2 regions of the Enterococcus sp. AMC2644 genome follow, and region 1 is predicted to be linked to the other one. Evidence: riboswitches for the same ligand, from Rfam matches in the RefSeq annotation. Region 1 holds a riboswitch; the other holds the start of a gene.
The links. Region 1 has a riboswitch for thiamine pyrophosphate ahead of AC4BC5_RS07635 (ECF transporter S component). Riboswitches for the same ligand answer to the same signal wherever they lie in the genome.
Positions count from the first base shown of each region.

Region 2: linked by a shared signal. The riboswitch ahead of thiT (energy-coupled thiamine transporter ThiT) and the one ahead of AC4BC5_RS07635 (ECF transporter S component) in region 1 are both predicted to bind thiamine pyrophosphate.

Region 1 covers NZ_CM177095.1:1,555,776-1,565,042, reverse strand. Annotated here, with positions in the region: gene AC4BC5_RS07655 (biotin--[acetyl-CoA-carboxylase] ligase) at 1-120, shown strand, start outside; gene tenA (thiaminase II) at 201-857, opposite strand; gene AC4BC5_RS07645 (energy-coupling factor transporter transmembrane component T) at 878-1,531, opposite strand; gene AC4BC5_RS07640 (ABC transporter ATP-binding protein) at 1,522-2,859, opposite strand; gene AC4BC5_RS07635 (ECF transporter S component) at 2,856-3,419, opposite strand; TPP riboswitch at 3,525-3,614, opposite strand; gene menA (1,4-dihydroxy-2-naphthoate polyprenyltransferase) at 3,662-4,606, opposite strand; gene AC4BC5_RS07625 (FAD:protein FMN transferase) at 4,624-5,733, opposite strand; gene pplA (extracellular electron transfer flavoprotein PplA) at 5,863-6,801, opposite strand; gene AC4BC5_RS07615 (FAD-dependent oxidoreductase) at 7,075-9,009, shown strand; gene AC4BC5_RS07610 (NusG domain II-containing protein) at 9,131-9,267, shown strand, end outside.
Region 2 covers NZ_CM177095.1:1,347,512-1,356,778, forward strand. Annotated here, with positions in the region: gene AC4BC5_RS06570 (YdbC family protein) at 1-104, opposite strand, end outside; gene AC4BC5_RS06575 (patatin-like phospholipase family protein) at 136-1,809, opposite strand; gene AC4BC5_RS06580 (class A sortase) at 1,832-2,545, opposite strand; gene AC4BC5_RS06585 (hypothetical protein) at 2,734-3,522, shown strand; gene thiD (bifunctional hydroxymethylpyrimidine kinase/phosphomethylpyrimidine kinase) at 3,747-4,568, opposite strand; gene thiE (thiamine phosphate synthase) at 4,569-5,192, opposite strand; gene thiM (hydroxyethylthiazole kinase) at 5,186-5,998, opposite strand; gene thiW (energy coupling factor transporter S component ThiW) at 5,995-6,510, opposite strand; gene tenA (thiaminase II) at 6,522-7,166, opposite strand; gene thiT (energy-coupled thiamine transporter ThiT) at 7,173-7,745, opposite strand; TPP riboswitch at 7,812-7,913, opposite strand; gene AC4BC5_RS06620 (cupin domain-containing protein) at 8,075-8,392, shown strand; gene AC4BC5_RS06625 (peptide ABC transporter substrate-binding protein) at 8,408-9,267, shown strand, end outside.

The DNA.
Region 1 (9,267 bases):
GGGATAACTTATAGTGGTGTCGCTAAAGCAATCTCTGATACTGGCGAATTATTGGTTTTAACTTCAGAGGGTATGAGAGTACTATCTTCTGGTGAAATTAGTCTGCAATCAATTGATTAACAGCCAAGCGCAAGCAGAACGAAACGCAAACACTCGCTAGTTGACAGCATGGGTTTGCGTTTTATTCTTATAAAAATTTTTTAATGCCACGTTTCTAAAGTTTGTGCCATCTCCCAAAAAGCGTATTCCATCTGACTACTAATGACAAAAGCTGCTAGCATTTGCTCTTGTTCGACTGGCGTACTTTCACTATATAACTGATCCAATAAATTTCGTTCCACTTGAATGGCTTCCTGAGATTCCTCACCTGCATATGTTTCAATCCAACGTTGATATAACGCATGAGGTGAGCCTTTTTCAATCAAGCGTGTCCCAATTTCTTGATACAACCAAGCACATGGCAGCATGCCTGCTACAGCAATGTTGGGTGTGCCTTCAATTAATTGGCGATACATATGCGAAACATAGTGATATGCCGTTGGAGCAATCTCTGTATTCTGAATTTCCTCATCTGTAATTCCTAATTCTGCAAAGAAGCTCTTGCGAATAGCCACTTCCCCTAACGCCAGATGTTCTGCATTGGTTTTCATTAATTCTTTTACTTCTGATCGTTCCGATTGTTCCCCAATTAATTGATATAATTTGCCGAAATGCTCTAAATAATAACGATCTTGAATCAAATAATAACGAAAGACTTCTGGTGCTAAAGTTCCTGCTTGTAATTGTTGAATAAAGGGATGGCTAAAGCTTCCTTCCCAATACGGATTGGCTTTTTCTCTTGCTAACGCGGTAAACATCTTTCATTCCTCCTAAATTTTTATAAAAAAAACAACGATATATTTCCAATAAAAAATAAGCAACTAAATATCACCACACCACTATAAGAAGTAACATATTGTTGGTGATGCGTTCTTATTCCCATTTCATCATACCCATGTGAGTACATCGCTTCGGTGTATTGATCACGCCAAGAAAAAGCAAGGAAAATTGTTTTTATATATAACATGGGTGACCAAAAATAAAGTCTTTTGCCTCTCAATAAACTGGCTTCTTGTAGGGCACGTACTTCCTTTTTGATAGCAGGTACGGCATGTACCACCACTAATAAACCGTAAATGAAGTTTGGCGCAACACCTTTTTGCTCTATAACTAATAATAACTCTTCTAAGTCTACGCCTACGGCAAACGATAAGCCTAATGCTGCAAATGCGTAAGTTCGTGTCAATAACAAGATTGCATCTTCACTACCATTTCCATTCAGTATGACTGACCAATAGGTGGAAAGTGCTGGAATTAAAGGGAGCACGACCAAAAGGATGAAACTAACCCATTTTCTTCGATATAAGAAAAACAATCCAGCTAATCCAATCAAAAAAACATTCAAGGCAACTGTTCTTGTAAAAGAAATTTCAAGTGTCAAAACAAGAATAAATAATGTCATAGTTAACGCATTGGTTTTTTTCATGAATATTCACCTACTTGTAATGTCTGATTTTTTAATACAATGTGATGATGACTAATGTCAGCTAACGGTGCTAGTCGATGTGTCACAATTAAAAAATCCTGTTGCACGGATTGTTCTTGTATCCATTCCACAAAGTATGTGCATGCTTTTTGATCCAAACCAACAAAGGGTTCATCTAACAATAGAAAATCTAAATTCAGACTCAACATACTAATCAATTGTACAATTTTCTTTTGCCCTTCACTTAAATGAAACAGACTCTGCGTAGGTTTAATAGTAAAAAAGGCTAATGCAGCTTGTTGTTTTGCACGAATCTCTAAATTTTGATGGTCACTAAAAGACAATTCTTCTTGAACTGTTACTGTTACAAATTGTTTGGATGCATCTTGTACAGCTAATGACATGCTTTGATAAAGTTGTCTTTTTCTTCTTAACTTTTTACCATTCAAAAACATTTTTCCCCGATATTTTTCTAATTGCGACATAGCTTTTAATAATGAGGTCTTCCCAGCACCATTAGCGCCTGTTAAAGTTGTAATCCCTTTATTTAATTGCCAACTTGTATCAAGCAACAATTGTTTATTTCGTTGTATTTGCACTTTTTCTAAGTCAAAAAACGAGGGCATGTTACATTCTGATTGACTCAGACGAAAATTCGGAGTCCCTTGATCTAATTTATCGAGAGAACACAAATGCAATGCGCCCTCTTTCAATTCAACGACTTGGTCAACAACCCCTTGATAACCTAACCACTCATGATCACTCAAAATAATTGTTTTTCCTTGAGTACGTAATTGTTTTAATTTTTGAATGAAATGCAATCGTGATTCAGGATCAATGCTAGCAAAGGGTTCATCCAATAATAAAATAGGTGCATCAATGGCTAAAATGACTGTTAATGCAGCTCGTTGCTGCTCGCCTCCAGATAATTGATTCAGCTCTCTATCAGCAAGATGCGCTGTCTCGCCTAGTTCTAATGCCTGCTTCATTCGCCAATCAATTTCAGAAACAGGCAAACCTAAATTTTCTAATGCAAAAATGATTTCTTTACGCAGTGTTCGCATGGTGAATTGCTGACTGGGATTTTGAAAAACCATCCCAACTGCTTGAGCTTTTTCTTTCATCGAAGCAGTTGTTAAATTTTTATTATTTAACAAAATTTCTCCCGTATATGGCAGTTGAGCAAAACCAGCAATCAATCGAAATAATGTTGATTTACCACTACCACTGTCTCCTGTAATCAATGTAAATTGATGCTTTGGAAATTTAAATGACAAATGATCAAAAATCACTTGTTGTTGCTGCTGAAAAGTAACTTCTTTCAATTCAATCATGAAACAGACACCTTAGCATTTTGAATTTTTTGATAGATTTTCATAATCTGTGTGACTAGAAATACGCCAAAAAAGACCACTGAAACAAAACGAACGGCTAACAACGCCATGACCATTCCTAAGCCATATGTTCCATAACCAAATTTGAAAAATTCAAAGATAAAACTTAAGACGGTAGTACCAATCGCTCCATAAAATAAAGTAACTTTGTCATAACGTTGATATTTTGTCAGTATAAATCCTAGTTCCGTTCCAAAACCTTGAATCAGACCAGATAATAAAACACCTGGACCAAAATAAGAACCATAAAGCATTTCAGCTAAAGCTGCTAATAGTTCTCCTAACGTTGCACTTCCTTTTTTGGGCACTAAAATTCCAGCGACTGGTGCTGCCATCGTCCATAATCCAAATAATATTTCATTGGCAAACGGACTAAGCCCCAAAGGCGTTAATACAGCATTTAATAATGAATACAGTACACCCGCCCCCATAAATACCCCACCAAATAAAAACGCTAAAAGCGCAAGCAAAACTACTTGTTGCAATGACCATTTTTGCATAAAAAAGACTCCTTTCATTCTAAAATAGAAGCAAAAGGAGTCCTGCTCATCGACAGATCATGCAAATAAAAAACCTGACTAAATAAACTTAGTCAGGCACTCATCACAATAATAAACACATTTCCCTGCGCCAGTATTAACTGTTTCAGGTTCAATGGGTATAATCTCAGCTATACAGCACCCCAAATGTTTCTATATTCAATTTTTTTAAAGTATAGCATACCTTTATTCAAGCGTCTACTCTAAAAAAGTAAACTCAATAGTAATGCTAATGCATAGCTGGCATTAAACAATACCATATTTTGAATAGCATAGCCAAAGCTTTTAGGATGTGGCAATGTTTCTTGGAAACTCATCAAGTTGCGACGAATTTTTGGCAAGCTAATAAACACAATTAAGATTGGCCAACGGAATACCCAAAATAAAAACCCTAATAAAATCGTAGCATAACAAGCATACATCATTACTTGAAAAAGTTGGACGCCTTTTTTACGACCAATGTAATACACCAATGTATAGCGATTATTTTCGATATCCGTTTCTAAATCACGTAAATTATTTGCCAACATAATATTTGCAATCGTAAAAACTAAAGGTAAAGAAGCTACAAAAATTGCCAAGATGCCCCAGAATTGGCCAGCTAAGGAAAAACTGTTATTTTTAAAACTAATATCTAGGTAAAACACGCGTTGATTCACTGTATTCAAATAAACCGTCATCGCAAATAAGCCTAAGCCCATCGTTAAACCACTAGCAATTTCGCCTAAAGGCATGCGTGAAACAGGGATTGGACCAAATGTATAGAAAATTCCAACCAAACAAACTACGCCACCCATAATTAAAAACAGCCAACCAGTCATCATACTTAACAATAACCCAATAATCGCTGAAATGCCTAACATAATTAAGATCATTTTACGAATCAATGCTGGAGAGATTCGTTCACGACCGATCACGTTTTGTTCATATTTATACGTTTCCGATTGCGCTTTTTTAAAGTCCATATAATTGTTAATCGCAGTAGTAGTCATATCAAAAGTTAACATGCCGATGAAAAATAACACCGTATAAAACCCATGAAATTCATTAAAATGTGCTAATGAATACAGCACCCCTATAAGAAATGGAAAAAGACTCGCAACTTTTGTACGGATCTCAACAACTTCTAAAAAATTCTTCAGTGACATTTTTTCCTCCTAGATTGCTATTTAAGTTCGCTGCGGTCACCCATTGTATAGCCAGAATCTTTATCTAACTTAAAAGTGTCCTTAATGTCATCAGTCACGTATACTCTACCTTCTTTGGTAACAAAAATAGCATCCGTGCCTTTTGGTGTATTTTGTTCAATATATTCCAGACCTGCTTTGACACCTTTATCAAAAATAACTGTCGTCAAACCATCACCATCAATGGATTTTTCCGTAATAACAGTTGCACTAGCAATATCATTATCATAGGGATACCCTGTCTTAGAATCAAAAATATGATGGTATTTTTCACCATCTACTTCTAAGTAACGTTCATAAATTCCTGAAGTAACAATCGTTTTGTCGCTTTCTTTGATTGAGCCTAAAATTGTTCCACGCGCGTTATTAGGATCTTGAATGCCGACATTCCAATCTTCATTTTCTCCACGCCAACTGTGACCAACAACTAAAATATTGCCCCCTAAATCAACAATTGCGGATGTTACACCATTTTTTTTCAACACTTTTGCTGCTTCATCGGCAATGTACCCTTTAGCAATTGCACCTAAATCAATAATCATCCCTTTTTCTTCCAGATACACAGATTTATCTGCATCATTGAAAGTAACTTTATGATAATCAATATGCTTCAATGCTTCATCAATTTCTGATTGTTCAGGTTTTCGCGCATCATCAAATCCGATTCGCCACAATTGCGTAATCGCTCCAATCGCCAGATTATAGCCTCCATTTGACTCTACACTATATTCATACGCATGTTTTAACAAGTCGTAAATATCATCTGACACAGTGACAGGTGCAATTCCCGCTTGTTCATTGATTGCATCGACCTCTGAACCAGATTGATTAATCGTAATTTTATCTCCTAATTCTGCAATGCGTTCAAAGGCAGGTGCTAACGCTTCTTCTTTTCCTTCATCGTAAACACGAATACGGACATACGTTCCTAATAAAAATTCTTCGTTCGCATAAGGTTTTTCACGTAAACCCTTCGCAACGGAAACAGAAGACTCGGTAGTGGCATTTTTTTTGGTAGCGTTACTACAAGCAGCCATACTTACAACCATAATAAGTGCTACTAAGACTAGACTTAACTTTTTCTTCATGTTGTTCCTCTTTCTATTTATTGTCTTGTTTATCATAGCTTTTTTTTGTCTAATTGAAAAGTTTTTTTCGCAAAAGAAAAGGCTGGAATAAAAAATCCCAGCCTTTTTTCGCAAATATAGATTGTTTCTTTATTGTTCTACAAAGTTATCCACTTCAACTGTTGCTGTGTCACCTTTTTCAGCAGAGTTAATTAATTGCTCTGCATAAAGAACAAATGTGTGTTGGCTATGACTTGCACCTGATACTGCTTCGATGTCTCCTGGTGTGCCACCTTCGTTAGCCATTTGAGCTACTAAAGCTTCGTTGAATTTAGGAATAAATTCTTCTGGTGATATACCAGCTTTTGATTTCATCATTTCGTTGTATTCTTTATTTTCAACTTTTGATTCGCCAGCTTCATTCACGTTATCGTACTTAGACTCAACGATTTTGCCGTCTTTTACGTCAATTGAGAAAACAACACGATAGTCATTGCTGTAATTTTTTTCTTCCAAAGTATAAGTGCCATCTTTTAATTCTGCACCATTGTCAATTTCAATTGTTTCTGTATTGCCAGCTTGAGCTGCTTGAATTAATTGTTGTGCATAGTTTTGGAATGAATGAGAGCTATGTGTTGCTCCAGTCACAACATCCACGCCATCAGCGCTTTGAGCTGCTAAAAATTCTTCATTTAATTTAGGAATATACTCTTCTGGTGACATACCAGATTTGTCTTTCATATTTTTATTGTAGTCAGCGTCTTCAGTTTTTGATTTGCCTTCTTCATTTACATTATCATATTTAGATTCAACGATTTTTCCATCTTTTACTTCCATAGAAAATACTACACGGTAGCCATTGTTATAGTTTTTTTCTTCTAAGTTGTAAGTACCATCTTGTAAAACAACACCTGGTGCCGCTTCTCCTGCTTCTGTTGAAGATGTCGCTGTTGATGATTCTACTACTTCTGATGAAGCTGCTGAACTGCTTGCACTGCTTTCATCATTGTTATCTGGTGAACATGCTCCTAATACTAATGCTGAAAAAGCAAATACTGTCATCCCTACCATAAATTTTCTTGTTTTCATCTTGTTCCCACCTTTTTCTTTCTAAAAAAATTATTCACAAAGAAGTTTGTGATTCATCTAACATTTTAAAGGAATTTTGAAATAAGTCAACTATATTATCAAAAAAACAAATAAAAAGTACTGATTTTTTTAAGTTTCACAGGTATCATAGTTTTTAACTTTTTTTTGTGAAATTTTTAAAAAAGTTTAGACAAACGAGTAATTTCTCGTTATAATGTAATAGATTGTGTAATTATTACCATTATATTTTTACTATTAAAGGAGAGATTTTCAATGACAAAGAAAAATATTGTCGTTGTCGGTGCTGGATACTCTGGTGTATCTGCAACTAAGTTTTTAGCGAAAAAGCTAAAAAAAGATAGCGATGTCACTATTACGTTAATCGACCGTCATTCTTATCATACAATGATGACCGAGCTTCACGAAGTTGCTGGAGGACGTGTTGAACCGGATGCGATTCAATATGACTTGCAACATTTGTTCGCTCGCAAAAAAAACGTACAATTGGTAACAGATACGGTTACATCAATTGACAAAGAAAACAAAGTTGTTACAACTAAAGCAGGTTCATACCCATTTGATTACCTTGTTTTAGGAATGGGTGGCGAACCAAATGACTTTGGTACACCAGGTGTTAAAGAAAATGGCTTTACATTGTGGTCATTTGAGGATGCTGTCCGCATTCGTGAACACATCTTATCAACTGTGGCAAAAGCGGCTTTAGAACCAGATGCAACTGTTCGTAAAGCAATGTTAACTTTTGTTGTCTGTGGTTCTGGTTTTACTGGAATTGAAATGATTGGTGAATTAATCGATTGGAAAGAACGTCTAGCAAAAGATTACAAATTAGATCCAAGCGAGATCACTTTAAAAGTTGTCGAAGCAATGCCAACAATTTTAAATATGTTAGGACGTAACGATGCTGCGAAAGCGGAACGTTACTTAAAAGCCAAAAATGTTGAATTAGTATTAAACGCACCAATCGTTGAAGTTGCACCAGACTTCATTAAATTAAAAGATGGTTCAACAATTCCAACACATACCTTAATTTGGACTGCTGGAGTTAAAGCAACTTCTGATGCTGCTGACTTTGGATTAGAAAAAGCTCGTGGAAATCGTTTGGTTGCAAATGAGTACATGGAAGCAAAAGGTTATGAAGATAAAGATATCTACGTTATCGGTGACTTAGTTTTCTACGAAGAATTTCCAAACACACCAACACCACAAATCGTTCAAGCAGCGGAACAAACTGGTCACACTGCTGCAAGTAATATTGTAGCGGCAATTAAAGGTGGCGAAAAACATAAGTTTAAAGGAAACTACCAAGGATTTATGGTTTCTATTGGCTCTAAATGGGGAGTTGCAAACTTATTCAACAAAATTCATTTAAGTGGTTTCTTAGCAATTATTATGAAACATATTGTTAACTTGAAGTACTTCTTTGATATTCGTTCTGGTTATTATATGTTCCAATACATGATGCATGAATTTTTCCACATTAAAGATGATCGAAATGTCGCTCGTGGACATACTTCTCGTTACGGAAACGTCTTATGGAGTGTCCCACTACGTATTTTCTACGGTTTGGTTTGGTTCTTAGAAGCCTTTAAGAAAATTGTTGGTGAAGGCGAATGGCTAAAACCAGGTACTTGGTTTGGTGAAGGTTCATGGTTCCAAGGTGACAGTGTCTTCCCTTGGACATGGGATTACCAAGCAGCAACGGACGCGGCAAGTTCAGCCAGTGCAGACGTTGCTAGTGCAGCAAGTGGTGCCACTGATGCCGGTGCAGGTGCTGCGGAAACGGTTGCTCACTTTGGTTTAAGTTATGGATATGGCGAACAACCAATGGCCGTCCTTGAAAAAGCGCCAGACTGGTTCGTTAGCGTAATGAAAATCTTTATGCCAAACATGGAAGTTGCAATGTTCTTCCAAAAAATGATGGTCTTTATTGAAATCGGAATTGCACTTGCAATTATTGCTGGTCTCTTCACTTGGTTATTTAGTGCCACAACAATTGTCTTAGTTGCAACATTCTGTCTATCTGGAATGTTCTTCTGGGTAAATATCTGGTTCATTCCTGTTGCCTTTGCCTTAATGAATGGTTCTGGTCGTGCAGTCGGATTAGACCGTTGGGTAATTCCATGGTTACAACGTACTCTTGGTAATTGGTGGTATGGAAAACCGAAATCAATGTATGGTCAAAAATAAAAAATAAAGATAATGGCTGGGACAGAGACTTCATCACGTTCCAGCCATTTTCAAAATGTTTATACAGAATTTTTAGTTTATGCTAGAATAAAAAAGAAATCATCAAAAGGAGGACCCTCTCGTGAACATCAAAGAATTTATCAAAAATAGTCGCTTAAAACCATGGGATGGCGTCATCGTTTTGGTCTTAATTATGAGTTCTTTTTTACCAATCATCCTTTTCTCTATGCAACAAACAGCAGAATCGGTGGTTGTCGA
Region 2 (9,267 bases), 210 kb from region 1:
CTACCATTCCAACTCACCAAGTTCAATTCTTTCCGCCAGCCTTTTGGGTTTTCTGATAACACTACAATTTCTTCCACAATTTCATAAGAAAATTCACTTGCCATTTCACACGCCTCTTTTCTAGATTCATTTCTTTTATTGTAACGTATTTTTTGAATGGTGTACAAACGCTGGTGTTTCTAACAAATACGCTAAAAATTTCGCTGTTACTACCATCACAGGTGCTATTGAAACTATTTGTTGCGGGATGTCTCTATTTTCTTTGATGATTTGATATAAATGAGTCACTTGATTTTTTTCAGATAATACAAAACGTTGACTATGATAAGTCGTTAACCATTCTGAAATAGATAAGGTTCCAATCGCTAGTTTCTCTTGGTGAAAGGCCTGTTGAATTTTTGCCAAGAACAGCTCTTTTGTATAGACATGAGTCGCTTCTAATCCAAATAAGCGCCCAGCTAACTCTAATAAAATCAAACCGCCTTGCTCGACAGGTGCTTTTTGTTGATATAGTTTACTAACCTTTTTCCAAAAGTCAGTTCGTTTGATTAGATCCAAGTAAACAGGTTCATTTTGTAAATGCCGTAAAAATGCGCGCCATTCTTCTTGCCAGGTCGTTTCTAAAGTAAAGGTATACCAATAACCTGTAAATTGCTCGAATGACTTCAACGTTTCTAAATATCCTAAACGATAATTTGTTTCAGAACGACTACTGTCAAAAACTAAAAGGTTTCCTAACGTCCATGGTGAACAATAATTAACCACGGCTACTTCTTCAGGAGCTGTCAGTTTTTTAACAATTCCTGGACCTTTAATATCCACACAAATGCACTCTGTTGCCCCATGAGCCAATGCAATATCCAATGGTAAATTATTGCGATAGCCCCCATCGACATACTGTTCTTGATCGATTTCCATTGGAATCATACCGGGATAAAAAGAAGCCGAGGCAATTAACCATTTCAATTCCTCTAAACCATTTGTTACATCATACTGATGAACAACTTCTTGCAATCCTGGAAGTCGTGTCGTGCAGACAAATAATGGCAGAGTACTGTGCTGCATTTTTTCAGCATCAAACGTTTTTACCAACAACTCTTGTAATGGTTGAGAACTGGCACCGTTCTCTTTTAAGGCTGTCGTTGCCAAGGAGCTGACTTGTTGCACTAATTCCTTAAATGTTTGATTGGTAGCACAAGCTTCAGGAAAGGCTAGGACTTTATCCGTGCTAATAGTTAACCATAGTTCACGTGCTATTTCTACATCATCCATCAAAATAAGGGCACCGTTCAGTGCGCCAACGGAAGTTCCTGTAATTAAATCAAATGTGATGCCTAAGCTTTTTAATGCTTGCCAAACACCGATTTGGTAAGATCCTCTTGCTCCACCACCGCCCAAAACTAATGCAGTATGATACGTAAAAACTTTTTTAAAGCCCTGCGCTGTCTGTTCGTACCCATTTGCACTCAACCATTGAGACATCAATTCACCCAATTGCAGCGGAATGATGAACTCCTTAACAAAACGCTGACGTAAAAAAGTTTCAATTAGCAGTAAGCTCTTCTTCCAAGAAAAATGTTCCATTGGTACATACAATAAATTACGCAAAACCACTTGTTTTTCATCAATTTCTAGCGCTAAAAAAAGCTGATGCGAACCATTTAATTGCCATGCTTCCTTTTTTCTCGCTTGCTTTAAAAAAGCTTCTCTTGCTTCAGAATGAGAGGGAAAAAAAGGTACTGCTAATTGACTCGACAAAAAAACAGTAGACTGTTTTAAATCCGATAAAAATACTCTTTCGCTACGCACCACTTATCCCTCCTAAAAAGTATTAATAGCTTTTTCGCTCCATTTGAAAAGCAGTCAGCATGTCTTGATTTGCCTGCTCGACTGCAGTGACTTCCGTCAGTTCGCCTTGGACCATCCAACGTGTCACAGCACTGGCTTCTCCACAAGTAATTAGGGTAACTAGCTTTTTATCGGGAACATCTTCTACTACTTCCACTTGTTTAGGATCGATGCGCGTCGAAACGGTGACTTGATAGGTATAAACATTTTCCAAATCGGTTAAATAAACAATATCCCCAATCCTTACTTGATCTAGATGCGAGAATAATAAATCCGATTCTTCTAAACGATGGCTTGCTAATGCATAATTGCCTGTTCCTAATGTTTGGTCAGGACGAAATGTTCCTGCGCCATACCACAAGCCTTCATTTCCTAATCCTTTAAAAATAGGTAGATTGATAGCTACGCTCGGAATAGCCACGCCAGCAATAACAGGCAAATCAGTTTGTTGCAATTGTGCTTGTAATACTTTTTCGGCACTTACCGCCTCAACTGCTTCGAAGTCAAAGCTAGCATCTTTGTCTGTATTGGCTACAATGTTTTCACGTGAAACATGAGAAATTGTGTAGTCTTCGCTCCTTTTTTCGATAATGAAGTTTTTTATTTTGTTATTGAAAATTAATGCTAAACCTAACAGTATTAATAATACAATCAGTACGTTAATGAATAAATTTTTTATTTTTGATTTTTTCTTCATCGTTATTCTCTCCATTCCTTTTCTCTTCCCATCATATCATAGAACTTTTATTGTATAAAAACTATAAAAGTTTTCTTCTAAAACTCTCCGTTTTGTAATCAATTTTTAAAGGAAAAGAAACAAGCTTTTTTAAATCCTTTATTGTAAAATACAGTTATGACTTAACAATATAATGGGGGAGGTTGGACATGAAACAGTTGGTTTATGTACATATTGATACAATTAGTAATGCTGTACTGACGCAAGGAATTGCCGTACAAGATTTTCATCAAGGGATTGTTCACCAACCCAAGAATTTATTACTTTTAAATCCATCAAGTGATTTAGGAGATTTTGAATCACATACCGCCATGAAAGTAGTTCGTGGTAATGAGGCAGTTGAAAATTATTTTCAAACAGTTGAAAAACTTCGACCAATGGAAGAAACTAAATGGATTGATTTTACTGACTTTGCAATGTTGAAAGAACTGACACCGTTAGAAATTTCTGAATTGCTATATTTCGGTCATATGAAAACTCATTTGCACTCACCGTTTTTTTATAAGTTACAAAACAATTTCGTTTACTTTGATTTAAAAGATAATGTTGCACGCACATACTATCGCTATTTAGATGAGTTCTATCGGATTTTAGCGAATAAACTAACTCAAATTGTTTTTGAAACTGTGAATCAAAAACGTGGCTTCTTCAGAAAACCCCAGCCCATTGAAAGATTAAATGTCGACTTAATGAAATCATTGCGTGAATTTATGCGAGAAGGACTTGTTTTTTCATTTTCTCAAGCGGTGAGAACCGAAGAATTATTTCAAATTCCTATTTTTGTAGTTGAAGATACACGTTTTCGAGTAGCAACCCCGCCATTTAAAGAAGATGCGCTAGTGGGGCATCTATCGTATCAGTTCACCAATAATAGTTGGCAATTAGATGTAGACGAAAACCATCTAGCCTTCGCTTCTTTATCCAGCACTCATTTTTAGGTAACCCAAATAGACTGTGACAACTGTCACAGTCTATTTTTTTATTTGAAAAACAGCTAGGAAAATCTCTCAGAACAGAAAGGCCTATAACATACATAGATTGACAAATAAGCTATTTGAACGATAAAAGATTGGTCCTCGTCGCAATCTCGCCTTGATTTGGCGTAATGCTATTTTGTTCGGATAGTTTCGGCTTATTTTTCCTTATATTACAGGCGCTTCTTTTAGTCGTCTACTTGAACTTCTTCGCTTAATTTTGCCCAATGATTTGTTGGACCATGGCCATGGCCAACAAAAATCCCCTCTTGAATGGCTCCTTGAATAAATTTTTTAGCAGTAATAATTGCGGCTTTTGCTGTAGCACCTTTTGCTAATTCAGCCACAATACAAGAAGAAAAAGTATCCCCTGTGCCATGTGTATTTTTGGTAGCAATCCGTGGGGTACGCAGCCAAAAATCGGTCTGGTCTTCTAAAAGGACATAATCAGCTGACTCAGACCCTTCTTTATGTCCGCCTTTCATCACAACATGTCGAACTCCCAGACGTTGCAAATCATGCGCGGCTCGTTGCATATCCGCTTCTGTTTCGATTGAATAACCGACTAACACTTCCGCTTCTGGCAAATTCGGTGTGACAATAGTTGCTAACGGCAGTAGCTCTTCCTTAATTAGTTGAATCGCATCTTCTGTTAACAATGGATGACCCCCTTTAGCAATCATCACCGGATCAACTATTAGTGGACCAAAATCATACGTTTTCAAATTTTTAACAACTGCTGCTACATGTTCACTGTCTGCTAACATACCTGTTTTCGATGCTTTAATCGCAAAATCAGCAGCTAAAGAAGCAAATTGAGCATCGATAAATGAACAAGGAATGGGGTAACTTGCTTGTACACCCAGTGTATTCTGAGCGGTTAGAGCAATCACAATACTCATGCCGAAAACATGTCGGGCCTGAAATGTTTTTAAATCTGCTTGAATACCAGCACCACCACCAGAATCCGAACCAGCAATTGTAACCACTTGAGGTGTGCTATTTTCCATCTATTTCCTCTCCCATTCTAGAATTTTTTTACGCATATTTTCAACTTTTTTAGAAACAGATTCAGCTTTCATAATTTCGCTGACTACTGCTACACCTGCAATATCAAACTCTTTAAAGGTTGCTAAACGCTCCTCGGTAATCCCTCCAATAGCTACTACTGGAATGGTAATTGCCTCGGTAATTTCTTGCAATGTTTCAAGAGAAGTTAATGGCGTCTCTTTCGTTTTTGTAGGGAAAATCGCACCTACACCAAGATAATCTGCTCCTTCTTTTTCTGCTTCTTGTGCACGTGAAACAGTTTTAGCAGAGACCCCTAACCATTTTTTGCCAATTAATTTTCGCATAATTGCTACAGGCAACTCATCATCACCAATATGCACACCTGCCGCATCAATAGCTAAACAAATATCAACTCGATCATTAATAATCAAAGGAATTTCATATCGATCTGTAATGTCTTTTACTTGTTGTGCTAATTCATAAAATTCATGGGTAGACAATGCTTTTTCTCGTAACTGCACTAAAGTCACACCACTTTGGCAAGCTTCTTCAATGACTTTTAGAAAATCTTCGGTGCTACCATAACGCTGAGTTACTAAATATAATGCTAACTCTTTCATAATTTTCGTCCTTTCACCTGTTGGCTCCAAGTAGTATCTTGTGATAATAGAGATAATTGATTTAATGTTTCATGACGAAAATCAGCTAAACCGACTGAAGGAGCTAATTTTTGTTTCGCTTGTTCTCCACAGCAGTTGAAATAACTGACCCCTAGGATAGTTGCTGTTACAGCTTCATAACCGGCACCTAAAAACGCTGTAATTAATGCACCTACTAAATCTCCTGTCCCAGTAAAACAATCCAATTCTGGTACCCCATTTTCTAATAACCAAACTTGTTCACCGCTAACAACAATATCTTTTTTTCCTGTTGCTAAATAAGTAATGGCTGGATCTTGTTGTTGCAAAGCTGTAATTAATTCATTAATTGCCGCATCCTCTTGGTCAGAGGCACTACCATCGACACCTCGTCCTGCTGATGGCAAGCCACAAAAGGCCCGTAATTCTGAAATATTCCCTTTTAAAACGCTGGGTTGATTACCAGCTAATCGATGAGCTAAATCAAAACGTAACGATGTAGCTGCCGCGCCAACAATATCAACTACAACTGGTTTATTAACTAATTGACTAGCTTCTATTAGTGATTCTTCACGAGCAATCGACATTCTGCCCATATTTAGTAATAAGCCATCAATACTCTTGAATAAATCAGGAAATTCTCGAATATCTTCAGCCATGATGGGTTTTGCACCAACGAATAATAAGCCATTTGCTAATAATTCATTGGTAATTTCATTGGTAATACAATGAATCAATGGCGCTTTTTTCAGAGGTAAATACTGCGCAAGTGTATCTTGCCAAGTTGTCATATTGATACTCCTTTATATAAATGTTGAATTTTTTGAATCGCTGTGATGCTCTTGGCTTTTTGCCAGATAAAAAAGGCAACGACTGAACCAATACAAGCCGCTCCAATAAAACGTGGGGTATACATTAACCAATAAAAATCGCTACTACTACCAGTAAACCAAACCATTACCGGATAAGACAATAAAGAGCCAATAATTCCTGTACCAATAATTTCCCCGACCATCGAAGAAACAATGGATGGATACAAGCGATACCCCAGCCCTGCTAGGAAAGCTCCGAACACTGCACCAGTTAAGGCTAACGGCGGAATTCCCAATAACGTCATCCGAATTAAACCACAGACCAAAGCCATAATCGTTCCGTAAACTGGACCTAATAATACGCCAGCTAATACATTCATCACACTCGACATTGGTGCCATACCTTCAATTCGAAACAATGGAGATAAGACCACATCTAATGCAACCATCATCGCTAGATAGGTTAATTTCTGTAATTTTTTATTTTCCATAATATACTCCTTTATTTGTTGAAATTATATGCCATATTCCAAAAAGCCTCTTCCATCTTCACGCTAGTCACAAATGCAGCAATCATTTGTTGACGTTCGAATGCTGTAGCTTTTTGATATAAGCTATTTAACAATTCTTGTTCTTCTGCAACAATTGCCATGCTCTCTGGTGTCGTACAAGTATCAAGCCAACGCTGATAGATAGGGTGTGGCGATTCTCGTAAGGTTAAGCCAATTTCTTGATACAACCAAGCACAAGGTAGTAAACTCGCAAATGCTGTAGCAACAGAATCGTTCAATTGTTGATGCATGTGACTTACATACTCTTGAGGAACCATTGCAATTGGTGTTTGTTGTCTTTCTTGTTGTGTAATTTGGAGTGCTTCAAAAAAAGTTTCACGAATATTAATTTCTCCAGCTATCAAGCGTTTCGCCCCTTGTTGCATCATCTTCTTTATTTTTGGTAGCGTCGTCTGTTGAGCAATGGCTAGATAAACCGACTGCAATGATTCTAAATAATAACAATCTTGTAATAGATAATAACGGAAACAACTTTCAGGTAAGGTTCCCTGATGTAATTCTTGAATAAATGGATGTTTCAAGCTACGCTCCCAGCTTTCTTGTGCAGTACAGCGGGCGATTGTCACAAAATTCATTGGGTTTTACCTAATCGTATCTTTGGGAACAAAGATTGTCGGATTCATCCGATAAAGTATTAATAATACAATTGTCGTTACAATCGCCGTTGCTAGCCCGCTGATTCCATTCATCACTAAAGAAAAGACGACCGGACTCATGCCCCATAGCGCATACGAACCCCAGAAAACCCAACCAGCGACAAAATGCCAAAAATAACGAGCCAATGCGCCAATCATTACACCAGAAATGATTTGTTTGTGAGCAGTTGATTTGTCACCGTTAGCAATCGCTGTTTGTAATTTAGCAGCTGCAATACCTGTTAGACCGGCAAAAGTAAAAGCGATTGGATATTCAATTAATACCTGTATCACACTTAAAAAGAAGACTTTGCCCGTTGGAAAATGTAACAGCCCCCAAATAAATGCTGCTAATAAGCCGGCTTTAGGACCGCGGCGCAAGGCGTAAACTGCAATGGGGATTTGCCCAAGCGAAATGGAAAAACTTGAACCAATATCGACTGGAATAAACGATAAGACCATTGCTAAAGCTGCTAAAATGGTGCCTTCCACCCAAATTTTTGTTTTTGATGAACCCATAAAAAAACTCCTCCTTTAGAATCTTCACAATTCACAAAGGAGAAGTAAATGACAGTTATCATGTACACTTCAACTCATCACAATTCCTACGCTCGAATGATCGAAACAGGTACGGAGGGTTTAGAGTAAACTCAATCTCAGCCCAAATGGACTCCCCTTTGCGAGTAGATTCTATTTAATTTTTAATACAGCAAAAGCATAGCACAGTTTTTAGGTAATGAAAACCTTAATGTAATTTTTTTATTATTAAACGGACAATTTTTTTTGAAAGATTGACATTGTAATGGTTTCAAGTATTATTAGGTGTAATAAAAGAGAGGAGCGCTGATATGATTATTAAACCAACTCTTGCTGAAAAGATGAACATCTTTTTTGACAAGGAGAACCAACCTAATGAGCGTGTCACTATGGGCTTAATTACATTACAACCTGGTGAAAAAAGTCCAGCAGAAGGTTTTGCTCGCCACGACCAAGATGAATATTCTTATATTATTTCGGGAACGGCACATACCATTTTAGAAGATGGACAAGATTTAATTGGCAAACCTGGTGATGCGCAATTAATTGAAAAAGGAGAAGGTCACATCAATTACAATGACGGAGACGAACCAGCAGTGGTTGTCTGGATGTTAGTCGACCGTCACTAAACTAGGAGGAATAAAATGAATAAAAAGGGACTTTGGTTAGGTGCCCTAGCAACTTTAGCATTAGTCGGTTGTTCAACAGGGAAGCCAAAAGAAGAAGCAACACCAATTAATTTAATGTCTGCATCGGAATTAACAACGTTAGACACATCAAATATGTTAGATTTTCCCGATGCAATTACACATACTGCAGCCTTTGAAGGTTTGTATGCCTTAGATGAAAACGATGAAGTAATTCCCGCAGTGGCGAAAGAATTGCCTGAAATTTCTGACGATGGTAAAATTTATACGATTACTTTACGTGATAATGCTATTTGGAGCAACGACGAGCCAGTAACTGCTCATGACTTTGAAGCGGCCTGGAAAAAAATGATTGATCCCAAAAATGCCTTAATCTATAGCTTCTTACTAATCGATACGGTCGAAAATGCCGAAGCAATCGCAACCGGCGAAAAAGAAGTCGATGAATTAGGTGTAAAAGCACTCGACGATTACACCTTAGAAGTGCATTTAAGCGAAGCAAAACCATATTTCACATCCTTGCTCACTTTCCCTACATTCTTCCCACAAAATCAAACAGCCTTGAAAGAGTTTGGTGATAATTATGGGAAAGATAGTGAGAGTATTGTCTATAACGGACCTTTTATTGTTGAAAATTGGAAGCAATCTGGAACAAGTTGGGATTTAGTCAAAAACGACAAATATTGGGACAAAGAAAATGTCAAAGCGGAAAATATCCATTATGATGTCATCAAAGAAGCATCTACTGCTCTAAACTTATTCAATGATGGCCAATTAGATGTTGCTACTTTAACAGGTGAATTAGCGAAGCAAAACTTAACTAACGAAGACTTCCATTCCTATCCAACAGCAACGAT